4 regions of the Priestia filamentosa genome follow, and region 2 is predicted to be linked to each of the others. Evidence: riboswitches for the same ligand, from Rfam matches in the RefSeq annotation. Region 2 holds a riboswitch; each other region holds the start of a gene.
The links. A riboswitch is a leader RNA that binds a small molecule or an ion and turns the genes downstream of it on or off. The one in region 2 is predicted to bind S-adenosylmethionine.

Region 1 (4,762 bases), on a different contig from region 2:
GTCGGAAAGTATGTAAATGATGAATTGAATTTATACGTTGAAAATGAACCGATTGGGAAGATGACTGTTAACGAGCAAGGAAAATCAGAGTATCAGTTAAATAACGGATATCAATATCGCGATAATAAATTTTACCAACATACAGATGTTACAACAGGTAAAGATATGAAGTACACAGATTGTGACAATGAAGAAGGTTGGTGTTAAAAAGCAGCGGGATTCCGCTGCTTTTTCTCTTAAAGAAAGCATTTTATAAAATTAAATATGAAGAAACAGGGGAAAAGACGTGAGAAAGCGAATACTGTATACTAAAGGATAAATGGATATTGGTGTACATTCTAACAAACAGGTGATGACAATGGTAGAAGGTATGGATAAGGTAATTATTGTTGAGGGAAGATCGGATAAAAAAAGAATTGAAAACATTATTAGAGAACCGATTGAGATCATTTGTACAAATGGCACGCTTAGCGTTGCCAAACTTGATGAAATTATTGATGCAACATTCGACAGGGACGTCTATATATTAGTCGATTCAGACGATGCTGGAGATAAGCTTAGAAAACAATTTCGTCGTGAATTTCCTGAAGCAGAACATCTTTATATTGATCGAGCTTATCGAGAAGTAGCTGCTGCACCAAGAAACCATATTGCGACCGTGTTGTTGAGTGCTAATATTGATATCAACACAGAATTTTTAGTTTAAAGGATTTGGTTAATGATGCAGGAATGGACAGAAGAGATTGTAAATGAAAATATAAACAAAGAAGGATATCGCTTTCTCTATTTTTACACACCACTTTGTGGAACATGTCAGCTTGCGAAGAAGATGCTTGAAGTAAGTGAGAAAGTGCTACCAGATGTAAATATTGGAGTAGCTAATTTAAACTATATGCCAAATAAGGCAAGTGAATTTAAGATAGAAAGTGTGCCGTGTTTGCTCATTTTGAAAGATGGGAAATTAGAAGAAAAAGTATATGCTTTTCATTCAGTTGAAAATATTATTGGAAAATTAGGCTCTTATGAAAGTGCTTTACGCTAATGTAAAGCACTTTTTGACATATTTCTTAGGAAATAAAAGTGTTACGACATTGTTTGAAGTTTAAGAAAAGAGATTGTCGAGAAAAAGAACAAGGAACAGGAAAAAAAAGAGAGAACTTTAACAATACGAGAAAAAAGGAGTGTAAGCGGATGAAACTAAAAACATTAGTTCACAGTTTTATGAAACGCCTTACTAAAAGCGCTCACTTACTGCCGTTAATGGGAGAAGAATATTTTGTTATTTCTCTTCAAGATGAAACAGATTCCTATTCCTTGCTTATTTCAAAAGGCGAGCAAATTGTTGTGTCTGGATTAGTTCAACAAGCAAACGTTCGGATTCAGGGTGATAATAAAAGTTATTATGATTTGCTACTAAGTTTAGAAGCTCTGCAGAAGCTAAGTAAACAGCACCAAGTGGTTATAGAAGGTAGTTTTGCAGACGTTCTGAAAGCTGAAATGTTGATTAAACTGGCTACAAAAGAGCAAAAAGGAAAAGTTGTGCAGTTAGCCTCATAGCAAAAAATAGAAATGTTACCACTGTTGAAAATTATTTGACATTGTTTATGATAGGTGCTACAATCACTCTCGTAACTTCTAATCGTTTAATTAAATATTGCAACTCTTATCAAGAGAGGTGGAGGGACTGTGCCCGATGAAGCCCGGCAACCGTCAGATAATCTGAAAAGGTGCCAATTCCTGCAAAGTTGTGTAATACGACTTTGAGAGATGAGAGAGAGGCTTGAACATACACAACCTTTCTGCTCGTCGTGCAGAAAGGTTTTTTTATTATGCTGAAAAGATTTTGTTTGGGGATACTATTCTTCATTACTAGGCCTCTTTATCGGAAAAAACTGACTTTTTAAACGGTAAATAAGAATAACTGACAGATCGAAGAAGGTGAATACGCAATGATTACATTGAAGAACGTCAACAAGACATATAAAACAAAATCAGGTGAAGTTGTAGCAGTCAAAGACGTCAATCTCGAAGTTGGAAAGGGAGAAATCTTTGGGATTATCGGTTACAGCGGAGCCGGAAAAAGTACGATGGTTCGGCTTTTTAACGGCCTTGAGAAACCTACAAGTGGGGATGTCGTAGTAGCAGATAACAATATTGGTCATATAAAGGGCGAACAGCTTCGAAAAGCTCGTCAAGAAATAGGGATGATCTTTCAACATTTCAATTTATTATGGTCCCGAACTGTACGTGACAATATTTCGTTTCCTCTTGAAATTGCCGGAGTACCAAAGAAAGAGAGACAAAAAAGAGCGGAGGAGCTTATTAAGCTTGTTGGGCTTGAAGGGCGCGAGAAAGCTTATCCTTCTCAATTAAGTGGGGGACAAAAACAAAGGGTTGGAATTGCGAGAGCACTTGCTAACAATCCAAAAGTCCTTCTTTGTGATGAAGCAACTTCAGCACTTGATCCTCAAACAACAGATTCGATTTTAGATTTACTTGTAGACATCAATAAAAAATTAGGACTAACAATTGTCCTTATTACGCATGAAATGCACGTTATTCGCAAAATTTGTCATCGTGTAGCAGTGATGGAGAGCGGGAATATCGTGGAGCATGGTGAAGTATTAGAAGTCTTCCGCAACCCACAGCAGAACGTAACAAAACGTTTTGTTAAGCAAATAGCAGAAGCAGAAGATGCTTCTGAAACAATCTCTACTTTAGTAGAACGCTATAAGAGTGGACGAATTGTACAGCTCACATTTATTGGAGATGATGCAGAACAGCCGCTTATTACTCAGCTTATCAGAAAATTTGATATTGCAGTAAATATTGTACAAGGGAAAGTGTCTCAGCTCCAAGATGGTGCGTACGGTACATTATTTATCCATCTTGATGGAAATGAAGAAGAACTAAACAAGGCATTAGCCTTTTTACAACAAGAGAACATCGAAGTAGAGGTGATCAATCATGCTTAGTGAATGGTTTCCAAACGTTGACTTAGAGTCTTTTCAGCAAGCAACAGTTGAGACGCTCTATATGACGTCTATCTCAGTTATTGCAACGTTTATTTTAGGGATTTTACTTGGACTCTTATTATTTTTAACATCTAAGGGAAGTCTATGGGAAAACAAGTTCTTTAACACGGTTATTGCTGTTATTGTGAACGTATTTCGTTCCATTCCCTTTATCATTCTAATCATTCTATTGCTTCCTTTTACAAACTTTATCATCGGTTCTATGTTTGGTCCAAAAGCAGCTCTTCCAGCATTAATTATTGGAGCAGCCCCTTTCTATGCGCGACTTGTAGAAATTGCGCTTCGTGAAATTGATCGTGGGGTTATTGAAGCAGCTCAAGCAATGGGAGCGAAAACAAGAACTATCATTTTTAAAGTATTGTTACCAGAGTCATTGCCAGCCCTTATTTCAGGTATTACTGTAACAGCTATTGCTCTTATTGGATACACAGCAGTAGCAGCGGCAATTGGAGCAGGAGGACTTGGCGCTCTAGCATATGACCAAGGATTTAAACGTAATGAGAATGATGTAACGTTTTTAGCAACAGCCTTAATTTTAGTTATTGTATTTATTCTTCAATTTATTGGCGACTTAGCGACAAAGAAAATCGACAAACGCTAATGCTATAAACTAATTTTGAAATAAAAGGAGAGTCATTACATGAAAAAGTTATTTGCATCAGCTGTTCTAGCTTTATCTGTGACAAGCCTTGCAGCTTGTGGTTCAAACGGCGGTAGCGACAGCTCTAAGGAAAAAGAAATTAAAATTGTAGCAACAAGTACTCCACACGCTGAAATTTTAGAAGAAGCAGCCTCAATTTTAGAGAAGAAAGACATCAAGCTCGATGTTGAAGTAAATGACGATTACAGTTTACAAAACAAAATGCTAGCTAGTGGTGAAGTTGATGCAAACTTTTTCCAACATACACCATACCTTAAAAATGCAATGAAGGAAGACAAAAGTTTTAATCTTGTAAGTGCAGGTGGCGTACACCTTGAGCCAATGGGTGTATACTCTAAAAAATATAAAAACCTTGATGAAATTCCTAAAAACGGAACAATTATGATTAGTAATAACGTAGCAGAAGAAGGACGCATGCTTTCTCTTTTACAACAAGGCGGTCTTATTAAACTAAAAGAGGGCGTTGACCCTGTTTCAGCAACGAAGAAAGATATCGTAGAAAATAAGAAAAATATCAACATTAAAGTTGGTGGAGATGCTGCTTTAATGCCAAAAGCATATGAAAATGAAGAAGCAGACGCAGTTATTATTAATACTAACTATGCAATCGGAGCTGACTTAACGCCAACAAAAGATGCGATTGAGTTAGAAGGAGAAGATTCACCATACGTGAATATCGTTGCAGTTAAAAAAGGTGACGAAGATCGTGAGGAAATTAAAGAACTTATGAAAGTTCTTCATTCAAAAGAGATTCAAGATTTTATTAAAGAGAAATATAAAGGTTCTATCATTCCAGTTTCAAAATAATAAAAAAGGGGCGCATTTGCGCTCCCTTTTTTATTTTTATGAGAGATGCAGAAAGCATACATTTTTTCTAGAAGACCATACTAACGTTGAAAAGTTTAAAGAAATGGAGTTGATAGGGATGGATACAGGTCAAAATTCAACAGACCAGGCGTTGCATGCGTATAAAATGGGTATCGGCGAATTTACACAGAAGCTTCCAGACGTTGCTGAAGCATTTAATGCATTTACAGAAACATGTTTTAAAGAAGGAGAACTTTCA
Region 2 (4,762 bases):
TAATTCGCTTAATAGCTTCTCGGATTCGCGTTTCCTCTGTTAGCAATCCTGTTCGTACATATCCTTCGCCATGCTCGCCAAAACCAATTCCAGGAGCTACCACAACATGTGCTTTCTTCAAGAGTAGATCGGAAAATTCCGTTGATGTATATCCTTTAGGGACACGAAGCCAAGCAAAAAAAGAGCCTGCTGGAGCTTTTACATCCCATCCGATATTTTGCAATCCTCCTACCCAAACTTCACGTCTTCTCTCATAAAGAGACAAAAGGTCCTGAACACTTTTATGACTATGCAGAAGCGCAACTTCGGCCGCTTTTTGAATAGGACTAAAAATACTAACATAAAGGTGATCTTGTAAAAGTTCAATTGCTTTAATAACACTCTCGTTTCCAACTGCAAAAGCAATGCGCCATCCTGCCATATTAAATGTTTTAGAAAACGTATAAATCTCAATCCCAACGTCTTTTGCTCCTTCAGTTTGCAAAAAACTTCTTGGCTTCTTGCCATCAAATCCGATTGCTCCATAAGCAAAATCGTGAACAACACAGATATCATTTTTGTCGGCAAAGCTCACCGTATCTTCAAAAAACTCTTTTGAAGCAACAGCACCTGTGGGATTATTTGGATAGTTTAAAAACATCAGCTTAGCACGTTGCTTATCTTCCTCTGACAGCGAACTATAGTCAGGTAAAAAATCATTTTGCTCTGTTAAAGGCATTTTAGTTAATGTTGCGCCAGCTAGCGCAACCCCTGATAAATAGTCCGGATAACCCGGATCTGGAATAAGGACACCATCCCCTTTATTAAGCAAACACTGGGGAATTTCAACCAATCCTGCTTTTCCGCCAAATAAAATGGCTACTTCTTTTGTTGGATCGATTGTTACTCCATATTCTTGTTTATAAAAAGAGGCTGCAGCCTCTTTTAAAAAACCGTGGCCTTGAAAAGGTGGATAACCGTGAAAGTGAGGATTATTACTTGCTTCTTGAAGCGCCTTTACAATATGCTCAGGAGTCGGCTTATCTGGATTTCCCTGACCAAAATTAATTAAGTCATGTCCTTCACTTGCCTCTTTTGCTACTTTTTTAACAAGAGAAGCAAAAAACTGTTCTGGTAAACCTTTTAAACGATCTGACTGCTGAAATATTTTCATCATAAACAACCTCTCGAAAAATTCTACAAATTCTAATGATTCATGATATATGCTTCTTTCATTTCTGTAAAGATGAAAAAAGAAAAGTTTTTCTCGCTCTAAACAAACAACCTAATTTTAAATTTACGTGTTGACAAAATCTACAATCGTTGCTAGTATACTTTTCAAACAGTGTTATTTCATTTCCAATTTAAAATCACATATACTCTTATCAAGAGTTGGCTGAGGGAATTGGCCCTTTGACGCCCAGCAACCGACCATTTGTTCATTATGTGTAAAATGAACGCAAAAGTGGCACGGTGCTACTTCCAACAGAAAGAATATCCTTTCTGAAAGATAAGAGGTTTGACCATATCTTCAAGCCTCTTTCATAAAGGAAAGGGGCTTTTTCATTGTTGAATAAGCACCCCTACTCCCTTTCACTTCTTAATTCCGATTAAACAAATCTATTTTGGAGGTTTACTTCTCTTATGACTTTTCAATTTGATGTTTATAAACCGTTAACAGAAGAAAGCGCTATATCCCTTTTAAAAAAACTTCATTTTTTTGCTGAAGATGAACATGTAACATGCCGTGAAATTGGCGATGGGAACCTTAACCTTGTTTTTCAAATGAGCACTCAAGGCAGCACGAAAAAATGGATTGTAAAGCAAGCTTTACCATACGCTAAAGTTGTGGGAGAAAGCTGGCCATTAACGCTGAAGCGAGCCAAAATTGAAAGCGAAGCTTTGTTGCAATTTGCAAAATTCACCCCTCACCTTGTTCCTGAGGTGTTGTACAGTAATGAGACGCTCGCACTAACAATTATGGAGGATTTATCGCATCTTTCCATTGCCAGAACAGGACTTATTAAAGGTGACTCTTATCCGAATTTAGGAAAAGATATTGGCACCTTTTTAGCTCACATTCTCTTTAAAACATCTGATTTAGGACTAAGTCCAACTGAAAAGAAAGAAAAAGCACAGCAATTTTCAAACCCTGAGCTTTGTAAAATAACAGAAGACCTCGTTTTTACAGACCCATTCTTTGATCATGATACAAATGATTTTGAACCGGAACTATCAGAAAAAGTAGAACAACTTTGGAAAGAAGATGAACTTAAGCTTGAAGTAGCTAAATTGAAGAGGCTGTTTTTAACAAACGGCGATGCCCTTATTCATGGTGATTTACATACAGGAAGTATTTTTGCTAGCGAGCATGAAACAAAAATTATCGATCCTGAATTTGCTTTTTATGGCCCTTTTGGTTTTGACTTAGGTCATTTTATCGCAAATTTATTGTTTAATGCCCTCCGTCGTCCTCCAGCTCAAACTGAGCTTTTTGGCTTTATTCATGATACATGGGAAACTTTTTCCTCTGTATTTACGTCTCTTTGGAAAGAGGATAAAAACAATCCTTTTCTACAAGTTAACGGCTATCTTGACTATACACTCCGCACCGTTTGGCAAGATGCATTAGGTTTTGCAGGATGTGAAATGATCCGCCGAACAATTGGGCTTGCTCATGTAGCAGATCTTGATACGATTGAAGAAAGTGAGCTTCGTATTCGTACAAAAGAGATTGCTTTAGATATAGGAAGATCTCTTATTTTAAATCGAGTAGAGATTAAAAATGTTCAAGACTTGCATGAGTTTTATATTGAAAATAATGAATTTTTAGGAAATAATGCTAGAACTGTTTAGAAAGGATGAAAGAAAAATGGCCATACCGAGATCGGTAGAATGGAAAGAGGATTCTATTAAAATTTTAAATCAACAACTTATTCCCAATTCTGTTGAATTTCTAACTTTAGAAACAATTGAAGATGTATGGGATGCTATTAAAACTTTAAAAGTACGTGGAGCACCAGCAATTGGAATTGCCGCTGCTTTTGGATTAGCCCTAGCTGGATCAAAATTTGAAGGAGAGGACTTACAAGAATTTCATACACATATTCGTGAAAAAAGCTTATACCTTGCTTCTTCTCGCCCAACGGCCGTTAATTTAACATGGGCCCTTCATCGTTTACAAAATAAAATTGAGCATGCAGCTTCTGTCAATGAAGCAAAAACAAATCTTGTTCATGAGGCTATTTTGATTAGCGTTGAGGATGAAAATATCTGTTATAACATTGGACAGCATGCTTTGTCACTTTTTAATAAGAATGATTCTGTAATGACCATCTGTAACGCAGGATCAATTGCCACCGCTTATTATGGTACAGCGTTAGCTCCTTTCCATCTCGCAGCAGAAGTTGACTTCCCTATCCATGTATTTGCTTGTGAAACTCGCCCTCTCTTACAAGGTGCACGATTAACAACGTGGGAACTGTTACAAAGCGGGGTAAATGTTACATTAATTACTGATAGCATGGCTGCACATACAATGAAAAAAAAGAAAGTCGACGCTGTTATTGTTGGAGCCGACCGCATTTCTGCAAATGGAGATACAGCTAATAAGATTGGAACCTATGGATTAGCTATTTTGGCAAAACAGCATGGAATTCCATTTTATGTTGCGGCTCCTTTATCAACGTTCGATATTTCTCTTAAAAATGGAGATGAAATTCCAATTGAAGAACGAAAAGAGGAAGAAATACTTAAAGTAGGACATGAGTGGGTTGCACCTAAAAACACATCTGTTTATAATCCTGCTTTTGATGTGACTCCTGCAGAACTTATCTCAGGTATTATTACAGAACAAGGTATTATACATGGAACTGAATTCGATAAAATCCCTGACTTATTTACAACAAAAAGCTTATAAAAGAGAAGAAGCATTAATGCTTCTTCTTTGTTTTTTACAGAAGTGTAACATTTCATTGTAGAAAACATATTCTTCTCTTCAACTGCTTATTATAATAATGAAATTTTTAAAAAGTGTAAGGAGGACAAGAAAGTGAAAAAAAATGAGAAAGAATTCACAGAATCCGAAAGCTCCATGCACGAAACAGATGAACAACAGTCTGTTGATCTCGTTTTTATAGAAGGACAAGGGTGGAAAGAAGAGGAAAGTGAATAAGCTAAGCGAATGTATCGCTTAGCTTTTATATTTTTACTGTGCCATTCTGAACTGTTAATCCTTCAACAGTTAACAGAAGTTCTTTTTGATGTGTTTTATTTCCCGCATATCCTGTTAAAGATGCATCTTTTCCTATCACACGGTGACACGGAATAATAATAGGCAAAGGATTAGCTCTATTAGCCCCGCCAACTGCTCTTACTGCTTTTGGACGCTGTACATCTACTGCAACATCACTGTAAGACCAGAAGCTTCCATAAGGAATTTTTGATAATGTATTCCACACTTCCCGCTGAAATAGCGTACCTTTTTCAATGCACAGCGGTAAATTAAACGTTTGTCGTTCTCCTTTAAAATACTCTTCAAGCTGTTGCTTAGCAGTAAACGCCCAACCCTGATTTTTAATTTCATCTTTTTCAATAACAAGCTCTTCTCCAATGGAAAGAGCTGTCACGCCTTTGTCGTTTGAACGGATGACAATATTGCCAAGCATCTCATGAACAAGGATGCTATAATATTTGTTCATTCTTTCTTATTCTCCTCACTTGAATTGATTGGTAAGATGATGGAAAAAGTTGTGCCAAGTCCTATCTCACTATGAACGTCAAT
Region 3 (4,762 bases), on a different contig from region 2:
AGTAAAAATGATCCGTTTGCAAATGCTCATTGGAAACTCGATAATTTAGATTCCTCACAATCATAAATGGATGAATATGATCTGCAAATGCTAGTTAATATACAATCTAAAGGAAGTAATAAAAGCGCAAACTTGCTCAGTAACATCAAGCCTGCGCTTTTTATTTTTGTTTATATATACTTTTACAAACCATTTTTAAATTATACAAAGCTCATCTTAAGTTGTTGTTTTTTCTTACTGATTACCCATCTTTTGTAGGTGACTAGGATTAATATATCCAGGTTTTAGAGATTGTTTGAATGGATGACTTTGCACCAAAACCTTCGATTAAAAACCCCTCCTAAGTGAAAGGAAAGGTTTTGTAAAAATCACTCTTTAGTTATTTTCCCAAACATCTTGAGCGATTTTAATTACATGACTGATTTTATTCCATTGTTCTTCTTCTGTTAACTCGTTTCCTTCTTCTGTACTTGCAAATCCACATTGAGGACTTAGTGATAAGTTTTCTAGAGGTATGTATTGGCTTGCCTCTTGAATTCTTTCTTTAATTGTTTCAGGATTTTCTAGTTTAGCAAATTTAGATGTTATTAATCCTAGTACAACGGTTTGGTTATTACGAGTAAAGTTTTTTAATGGTTCAAAATCACCTGAACGGTTGTCATCATATTCAAGGAAAAGTCCGTCTACATTTAAGTTAGCGAAGATTGCATCCGAGATATTATCGTAGCCGCCACTTGTGATATAAGTAGATCTGAAATTCCCACGGCAAATATGCATTGTGATCAGCATATCCTCAGGCTTCTTAGAAATCGCATCGTTTAAGCAGCTTACTCTCGTATCAATAATATCCTGTACATCCATGCCAAGCTTTTCAACAACTGCTTTTATACGTTCTTCCGAAACAAAATCAATCCAAGAAGTATCATCTAATTGTAGATAACGGCATCCCGCATCATAAAAAGCTTGAATGGCTTTTTGATAAGCAGCTACTGTATCATTATAAAACTGCTCACGGTTCCCCCCATAATATGAATCCTCTTGAATTCTAGTGAATAACATGTTAGGACTTGGAATGGAGAATTTAGCAACTTGGCTTCCATCACCATATTGTTCGACAGCTTCTTTTAAAAACGTGAAGTGTTCTAGCATATAATGATGGTTGAAACTCACTTTACCAACTACTTTAATAGCCTTATTTTTTGTTTTTGCCCCTTTAAATTGACTGATATATTCCGTTTCAAACTCCTCTACACCTTCTAAGCCTGATAAAAAGTCTAAATGCCACCAAGAGCGTCTAAATTCACCATCAGTAATCGATTTAAGGCCTGTCTCAATTTGTTTTTGGACAAGCTTTTCAATTTCTTTATCTTCTACAGCTTTTAAGGCATCCTTATCAATCTCTCCATTTGCATAAGCTGTTCTTGCTTCTTTAAGAGGTGCTGTTCTTAAAAAACTACCTACGTGATCTGCTTTAAATGGAGCTTTTACTAATGTCTTTGTCATAATTTCATTTCCTTCTTTCTTTCAAAATTAAAAAACCTCTTCTTAAAAATAAGAAGAGGGTAATTGTCATAATGGGTGCTCTTCTTATCTTCAAGCAAATCGCTACTGGAATTGGCACAGTACTTTAATAGTCCGCTGCCGAGGTTTCCTAGGGCCAGTCCCTCCACCTCTCGAGATAAGAATATTCAATTTATTTAACTTAAAAATAGGTTACACCTGTTTTATTAGCTTGTCAAATAAAAATTTATTTCTCACTGATTTTAATGTTGACTTTCATCTTATATTTAATTTCTCTTTCTTTCCTGTGAATTTAAACCATTCTCTTCATTTGTCAAGATAAAATACAGTACCAAAACGGTTTGAGGATATGAATAACAGACTAAAAACCTTTGCTTATTATGCATTCTACCCTTAGTATCCCTATTATTACTATCCATTCATTATAAAAATAAAAGAATACTTTAAAATAATTATGCTTATTAATTTACTCGGCCATCTGACCATCAGTAATCAAAAAGCGCACACCCGTTATTAATCAACGAGTTTGCACTTTTTTTAGATATAATGTGTAAATGTCTTATTTTTTAAGGTAGATTAAGCTGATTTAATTGATACTTATCTAAATCTGGGTGAGTGAATCATCCACTCAATGTGGCATTCCTTATTAAAGGTAATGTTTCACAAAATATCTTTATTGTATTAAATTCTAAGATTTTCGAGTCATTACCTCTTATCGAATTTATAAGTTAGCTGATTAACTGTGAACACTTTGCTTCCATTTATCACAAGATATAATGTCATGCCTACTCATTTACACTATTTCGACTGTATTTTTTGATACCACTGGCTTGCAGCTTCTACCTCTTCAATTGTTAATTGATGGCCTTTATTCTCCCAATGAAGTTCTACATGTGCATTAGCTTTTTCTAATAAGGATTGAAGCTCATTCGATTCCATTGGCGAGCAAATCGGATCATTTGTCCCAGCAGCAATAAACACAAACTTACCTGATAAGTCCGGAAGATCAATCCCTTTTCTCGGTACCATAGGGTGATGAAGAATAGCACTCTTTAAAGCATTTTGGTAGTGAAATAATAAACTAGCTGCTATATTCGCTCCATTTGAGTAGCCAATGGCGACAATATTATCACGATCAAAACTATATTTTTCTGCTGCCTCATCAAGAAATTCATTTAATTCTTTTGTTCGGAAAATAAGGTCTTCTTCATCAAATACCCCTTCAGCCAATCTTCTGAAGAATCGAGGCATTCCATTTTCTAATACATTTCCTCGAACACTTAAGACAGAAGCCTCATCATCAATTCTTCCTGCGATAGGCAACAAATCTAATTCATTTCCACCAGTACCATGTAGTAATAATAATGTTGGTTTTGTGGAATCTTTCCCTTTATTGAAAATATGCTTCATTATTTATCCCCCTCCAGAACACGAACCTCTACTTGCGGTAAGGTTTCTTCTAATTCTTCTCTTTTTGACTCTAACCAAGATGGCAACATCAGTTTTTTTCCAAGTTCATGGATAGGTTCATCCACTGAAAAACCTGGTGGATCAGTTGCTATTTCGAAGAGGATTCCTCCTTCTTCATGAAAATAAAGAGCTTTGAAATAGTTTCGATCGAGAATTTCAGTTGGATAATACCCGTTTTCTAGAAGAAGTGCTCTCCACATTTGATGATCTTCCTCGTCAATAGCTCGCCATGCTATATGATGAACCGTTCCTGCTCCCATCAACCCCCGAACTGAAGGATTTAACCGGATATCAATCGTATTCCCTATAGAACCTTCAGATTTAAATCTAAGAAATTCTTTTTCTTGGCCCATGCATTCTAATCCCAAAATATTTTCTAGCACGTGGGTTGTTTTATGCGGCTGTGAAGAATACAAAACAGCACCACCAAACCCTTTAATCGCATGTTCAGCTCCAACTCCTCCAAAGTTCCAAGTATTCGCCGGTCCCCCGTCTCGTTCTGTTAATTCAAGTTGGAGTCCATCAGGATCATTAAATTGTAAATATTTTTCACCAAAGCGAATGGAAGAAGTAAATTCGACTCTGAACTTCCGTAACCTATTCTCCCAAAAGGAAAGCGAACCCTTTGGTATAACATAGTTAGTCACACCAACTTGCCCCGTCCCAATTCGACCTTTTAGCTGTTTAGCCCATGGAAAAAAAGTAATAACACTACCTGGTTGACCTGTTTCATCCCCAAAATACAGATGGTAGACTTCCGGTCGATCAAAATTGATAGTTTTTTTAACAAGTCGTAACCCAAGTACGCCTGCATAAAAGTCGATATTTCGTTGAGCATCGTTTACCATTGCTGAGATATGATGGATACCTGAGGTTTTTTGCATTTTATCCTCTCCGTTTCATCCATGGGATTTTATAAGGATTTATTTAGGTCTTTTTACTTCAAAGATTTCACCAATTTTCGCATAATCATTTCCAGCTAACCGACTTACTGCAGCCAATCCATTAGGATTGATTCTTCCATTTTTATAAATATCCTCTTCAATATGAAATTGAACGACTTTTCCTATAATCAAATCGCATCCAGGGGTATCTGAACCTCCCAATTCTAAGGAATGCTCTAATGAACATTCCATTCGAATTTTCGCTTCCTTTACACCGGGTACCGAAATCTTTACACTCTCTATGGGAGTTAAATTAGCTAACTCAATCTCACTTTGATTAGAAGGTAGACTTGCAGCTGTTTGATTTATTTTCTCAACATTTTGTTCGTCAACAATATGCACAACAAATTGCTTAGACTCGATGATATTTCTCGCTGTATCCTTTTGTTTCCCCGCAGAGCGTTGAATAGATAGAGAAATCATAGGCGGGTTCGATGATACAATATTAAAGTAACTAAATGGGGCACCATTTAAATTACCGTCTTTTGAAATCGTAGTGACGAAAGCAATAGGTCTAGGTATAATGCTCCCTATTAGAAATTTATAAATTTCTCTTTCGGACATAGAACCTGGCTCAATTGAAAGCAAAGAAATCATCCCTTTCGCAACATTAGTCTAGTTCTCTTACTTCAAACGGCAGTAACACTTGTTCAATTTTCTCTCTCTGAGGCTCATATTGTAATGGAAGCATCAAATTTTCGCCCATTGTCTCTTGTGATTCATCATGAGCAAATCCTGGAGGATCAGTTGCAATTTCAAACAGGATTTCGCCATGTTCTTTAAAGTAAATCGCATTAAAATAATTTCTATCTCGTACAGGTGTGACA
Region 4 (4,762 bases), on a different contig from region 2:
CTGTGACACCTCGTTCTGTTCCTGCTAGTTTACTAGTGTATCCGCTTAAGAAATGATACATAGCTTGTTCTTTTGTTAGTTTGCTAATTGGAGGTAGCGTACCTGTTGCATCTGCTGTAAGAAAGATGATTGTTGAAGGGTGACCTGCAACACTTGGTTTTATAATATTATCAATAGACTCAAGTGGATAAGCTGCTCTTGTATTTTCCGTTAGTGCATTATCATTATAGTCCGGAGCTTTCGTTTTTGGATCTACAAAAACGTTCTCAAGTACTGCTCCAAAACGGATAGCATCAAAAATTTGAGGCTCTTTTTCTTTTGTTAAACCAATACATTTAGCATAGCATCCACCTTCAATATTAAAGACGCCAGAATTTGACCATCCGTGCTCGTCATCTCCAATAAGACGGCGATTTTCATCTGCAGAAAGGGTTGTCTTTCCTGTTCCAGATAAACCGAAGAAAAGGGAAACATCACCTTCACTGCCAACGTTCGCTGAACAATGCATTGATAAAATATCTTGCTCAGGAAGAAGGAAGTTCATAACAGAGAAAATGGATTTTTTCATTTCCCCAGCATATTCTGTTCCTCCAATTAAGATAATGCGCTTTTCAAAAGAAATAATAATGAATGTTTCAGAGTTTGTGCCATCTATAGCCGGATCTGCTTTGAAGTCAGGTGCTGATACAATTGTAAACTCAGGCTTATGAATCTTTAAATCCGCATCTTTGTCAGGGCGGATAAATAGCTGACGCGCAAATAGATTGTGCCATGCATATTCATTAATAACGCGAAGAGGAAGCTGGTATTTCTCGTCTGCCCCTGCAAAACCATCAAATACAAAAAGTTCATCTTTTTTCTTTAAATGATTTACAACTTTCTCATATAAACGAGAAAACGTATCAGGAGCAATTGGTTGGTTTACCTGCCCCCAATTGATTTTTTTTTCGACAGAAGCATCACGAACAACAAATTTGTCAAGAGGAGAACGCCCTGTGTACTTTCCTGTTGCAACACTGACGGCTCCTGTTTCTGTTAATACACCTTCTTTACGATCTAAAATACGTTCAACAAGAGAAGGTGTTGCAAGGTTATGTTGAACAGACGGAAGCGTTAATAGTTCAGTTAATTTTGTTGACATATCGACAGTACTCATAAGCAATATCATCCTTTTTTCATAACGTTTTTATTTTAACTTAAAAAGAGTATAACACATTTATTTAAATAGTCTATACTAATTTATGAAAAAAGTGCATTTCTTTACTGATATTGTATTAGATAAATAATTTTATAATAAGGGTTGAGTGTTATATTGTTTCTGTAATTTAAAAGTGTTATACAATTTAAATTTGAGTTTTATTTTTTTTCGTTAGATGACACAAATTCAAAGAAACTAGGGATATTGTGTAAAAAGGGAGTTTGCATTTTCTCAAGCATTTTGAGTTTTAATTCTTGTTCTAAATCTTCTTGATAAACGGGATGGGCTTCTTTTACAAGGCTTGCAATCTTAGGTTGAAGCAGATTGAGAACAGCCATTTTATATTGTTCTTTAGTTTGTTCATTCAAAATTATCCTTCCTTTCTACCTTGCAGAAGTGCACGAAGTTGGGATACTTCGCGTTCTAAATTTTCCATGCGCTTCTCAAAACGAGATAACAAGTAGAATGTCATAGCTATCGGAAATCCTGCATGCTGGATAAGAGAGACAATGCTTATACTTTCCATCATATTCTAGACCTCCTCAGTTTTCTCAGGGCATTTTTTTTCGTTTTTGAGATGGCTTGGGGAGAGACAGCTAGCTTTTGAGCAATTTCAACGTTTGTTAAACAAACATAAAAATGTAGATAGAGAACGATTTTTTCGCGTTTTGTAAGCATTTTGACACAGTGATAAGTGTATTCGTTTGTAATACATTCCTCTATATGTTCCTCATGCTGATGATAATAATTAAAAAAATTGTTATCCTCAATCATATTTATTCTAGGCTCTCTGTTATTTTCAAACACTGGTTTATCCAATACAAAAGAGTGAGTATATTCATATTTTTGAATCTTCTTTTTAAAAACGATAGCTTCTGAAGAAAGAAATCGAGAAAAGTATGCGACAAGTCGAACTTCCTCATAAAAACATTTAAAAGCTTGATCAAGCTCTTTTTTTGTTTGCTTGCTTGGATTCTGCTGGTAGTTCTCAAACTTTCTTTGGTGAGAAGGTGAAGAGAAAAAATGCTTTAATAAGGAGTTATTAGGCAAAGAATGAAAAGGTTTCATAAAAAATCCTCCTAACCGGAACGTATGTTCTTTTTTAGGGTAAAAAAAATATGCTGGTAGAAAATCTGCCTATAGTAAAGTAAAGAGGAAAGTTCTAGTGAAAAAACAACCATCTTTTTTAAAAGTTTACCTTATTATAGCTATCTGAAACAGAGTCTTTCTTCCTTACTCTCTATGATAGATAGGAGGAGAGGAAAGATATCCTAGACTAGAGAAAAAAGAGTTTTCTCTCTTAAATGAAACGGATAACACATTAAGGAAAAGGAAGTTCCTAAAACGTATTGACACTTTTCCCTTTTGTACGTTAAGATAAGTCATTGAACGGATACTCTCTTATCCCGAGATGGTGGAGGGACATGGCCCTATGAAACCCAGCAACCGTCATCAATTAAAGATGAAAAGGTGCTAACCTGACGCAAGGGAAACCTTGATCGATAAGAGCGAAAGGCAAACTTTGACGTTAAACCTTTCCTCAAGCTAGGAAAGGTTTTTTTATATGTGTGTAAGAGGGAACTTTATTTACAATAATAAGGGAATGAGTACCGTATCATAGATTTGCTACCTTTAGAAGGAGGAACAAAGATGTCAGTTAAACGTCGTTTATTTACTTCTGAGTCTGTGACAGAAGGCCACCCAGATAAAATTTGTGACCAAATTTCGGACTCAATCCTTGATGCTATTTTAGAAAATGACCCTAATGCTCGTGTTGCTTGTGAAACATCTGTAACAACTGGTTTAGTATTAGTAGCAGGGGAAATTACAACTTCTACTTATGTGGATATCCCGAAAATTGTTCGTGAAACAATTAAAGGAATTGGTTACACTCGTGCAAAATATGGTTTTGATGCTGAAACTTGTGCTGTATTAACATCTATTGATGAGCAATCTGCTGATATCGCTCAAGGTGTTGACCAAGCTCTTGAAGCTCGTGAAGGATCAATGTCTGAAGAAGAAATTGAAGCAATTGGAGCAGGAGACCAAGGTCTTATGTTCGGATTTGCTTGTAATGAAACAAAAGAGCTTATGCCTCTTCCAATTTCATTATCACACCGTTTAGCTCGTCGCTTAGCAGAAGTACGTAAAGAAGAAATTCTTCCTTACCTTCGTCCAGATGCTAAAACACAAGTAACAGTTGAATATGATGAAAATGATAAACCTGTTCGTATTGATACAATTGTTATTTCAACGCAGCATCATCCAGAAATTACGCTTGAGCAAATTCAACGTAATGTAAAAGAATATGTTATTAACCCAGTTGTACCAGCAGAGCTTATTGATGAAGAAACAAAATACTTCATCAACCCAACAGGTCGTTTTGTAATTGGTGGCCCTCAAGGTGATGCAGGTTTAACTGGACGTAAAATCATCGTTGATACGTACGGTGGATATGCTCGCCACGGTGGTGGAGCTTTCTCTGGTAAAGATCCAACAAAAGTGGACCGCTCAGCAGCATATGCTGCTCGTTACGTAGCAAAGAACATTGTTGCTGCAGGTTTAGCTGACAAATGTGAAGTACAGCTTGCATACGCAATTGGTGTTGCACAACCTGTATCAATTTCAATTGATACGTTCAAAACAGGCAAAGTATCTGAAGAAGTACTTGTTGACGTTGTTCGCAACAACTTTGATCTTCGCCCAGCTGGAATTATCAACATGTTGAACCTACGTCGTCCAATTTATAAGCAAACTGCTGCTTATGGACACTTTGGTCGTACTGATGTTGAACTACCATGGGAATTAACGGATAAAGCTGAAGCTCTTCGTACTCAAGCCCTTGAAAAATAATCAAAAAAAGCTTGTCACTAATTTAGTGACAAGCTTTTTTTATATCTCTCTTCTTAGAGCAGAAAGGACATTTGTTTTTGTTGCTTTACGAGCGGGTCTTAATCCTGAAAGAACCGCAACGCCAGCGCTAATAACTACGGCAATAATAATGAGTGAAAGCGGAATATAAGAATAAGTAACATGGAATGAATCGTCCGTTCCTTCACTTAATACAGAAGTAAGAATCATTGGTAGAATAGCATTTGCCCCAAAGCTTACAATATAGGACACAATAATCCCAATAATAGACCCTAAAACTCCAATAAAGGCACTTTCCATTAAAAAGATTTTTTGAATAACTTTTGGTTGTGCCCCAATCGCTTTCATAATCCCAATTTCTTGAGTTCGTTCTGTGACAGCCATTGTCATTGTATTAAAAATACCGATAGCTGAAATAATTACAGCGATAGTTCCAACAAATACTAGTCCAATTTTGAAAGCTGTAAAAAACTTATTAATATTATCAAGCTGCTGTGTCACAGAGTTTGCTTGATAACCTTTATCTAACAGCACTTTTGTTAATCGCTCTACATGCTCAAATTTATCTGCAAAAACAGCTAAGTCTGTTGAAAAGCTGTCCTCTTCAACTCCAAGAATGTTTGAGAAATCACTTAGAAATGCATTACTAATAAAGATATTTGAATCAATAACCCAATCGTTTGAGTTTTCTTT

Region 1: linked by a shared signal. The riboswitch ahead of B9N79_RS18090 (methionine ABC transporter ATP-binding protein) and the one ahead of mtnK (S-methyl-5-thioribose kinase) in region 2 are both predicted to bind S-adenosylmethionine.
Region 3: linked by a shared signal. The riboswitch ahead of B9N79_RS20555 (5-methyltetrahydropteroyltriglutamate--homocysteine S-methyltransferase) and the one ahead of mtnK (S-methyl-5-thioribose kinase) in region 2 are both predicted to bind S-adenosylmethionine.
Region 4: linked by a shared signal. The riboswitch ahead of metK (methionine adenosyltransferase) and the one ahead of mtnK (S-methyl-5-thioribose kinase) in region 2 are both predicted to bind S-adenosylmethionine.

Annotation. Positions count from the first base shown of each region.
Region 1 covers NZ_FXAJ01000005.1:66,606-71,367, reverse strand. Annotated here, with positions in the region: gene B9N79_RS18110 (YusG family protein) at 1-207, shown strand, start outside; gene B9N79_RS18105 (toprim domain-containing protein) at 359-706, shown strand; gene B9N79_RS18100 (thioredoxin family protein) at 722-1,042, shown strand; gene B9N79_RS18095 (SCP2 sterol-binding domain-containing protein) at 1,192-1,557, shown strand; SAM riboswitch class I at 1,661-1,774, shown strand; gene B9N79_RS18090 (methionine ABC transporter ATP-binding protein) at 1,950-2,975, shown strand; gene B9N79_RS18085 (methionine ABC transporter permease) at 2,968-3,636, shown strand; gene B9N79_RS18080 (MetQ/NlpA family ABC transporter substrate-binding protein) at 3,676-4,503, shown strand; gene B9N79_RS18075 (carboxymuconolactone decarboxylase family protein) at 4,622-4,762, shown strand, end outside.
Region 2 covers NZ_FXAJ01000003.1:79,974-84,735, reverse strand. Annotated here, with positions in the region: gene B9N79_RS13925 (pyridoxal phosphate-dependent aminotransferase) at 1-1,153, opposite strand, end outside; SAM riboswitch class I at 1,359-1,496, shown strand; gene mtnK (S-methyl-5-thioribose kinase) at 1,624-2,835, shown strand; gene mtnA (S-methyl-5-thioribose-1-phosphate isomerase) at 2,852-3,898, shown strand; gene B9N79_RS26775 (hypothetical protein) at 4,031-4,153, shown strand; gene B9N79_RS13910 (methylated-DNA--[protein]-cysteine S-methyltransferase) at 4,179-4,679, opposite strand; gene B9N79_RS13905 (PAS domain-containing sensor histidine kinase) at 4,676-4,762, opposite strand, start outside.
Region 3 covers NZ_FXAJ01000007.1:40,097-44,858, forward strand. Annotated here, with positions in the region: gene B9N79_RS20550 (hypothetical protein) at 1-66, shown strand, start outside; gene B9N79_RS20555 (5-methyltetrahydropteroyltriglutamate--homocysteine S-methyltransferase) at 376-1,503, opposite strand; SAM riboswitch class I at 1,585-1,685, opposite strand; gene B9N79_RS20560 (alpha/beta hydrolase) at 2,320-2,931, opposite strand; gene B9N79_RS20565 (ring-cleaving dioxygenase) at 2,931-3,875, opposite strand; gene B9N79_RS20570 (flavin reductase family protein) at 3,915-4,523, opposite strand; gene B9N79_RS20575 (ring-cleaving dioxygenase) at 4,546-4,762, opposite strand, start outside.
Region 4 covers NZ_FXAJ01000001.1:28,545-33,306, forward strand. Annotated here, with positions in the region: gene pckA (phosphoenolpyruvate carboxykinase (ATP)) at 1-1,156, opposite strand, end outside; gene B9N79_RS00225 (hypothetical protein) at 1,357-1,566, opposite strand; gene B9N79_RS00230 (YvrJ family protein) at 1,569-1,727, opposite strand; gene B9N79_RS00235 (sigma-70 family RNA polymerase sigma factor) at 1,724-2,266, opposite strand; SAM riboswitch class I at 2,597-2,707, shown strand; gene metK (methionine adenosyltransferase) at 2,849-4,051, shown strand; gene B9N79_RS00245 (ABC transporter permease) at 4,091-4,762, opposite strand, start outside.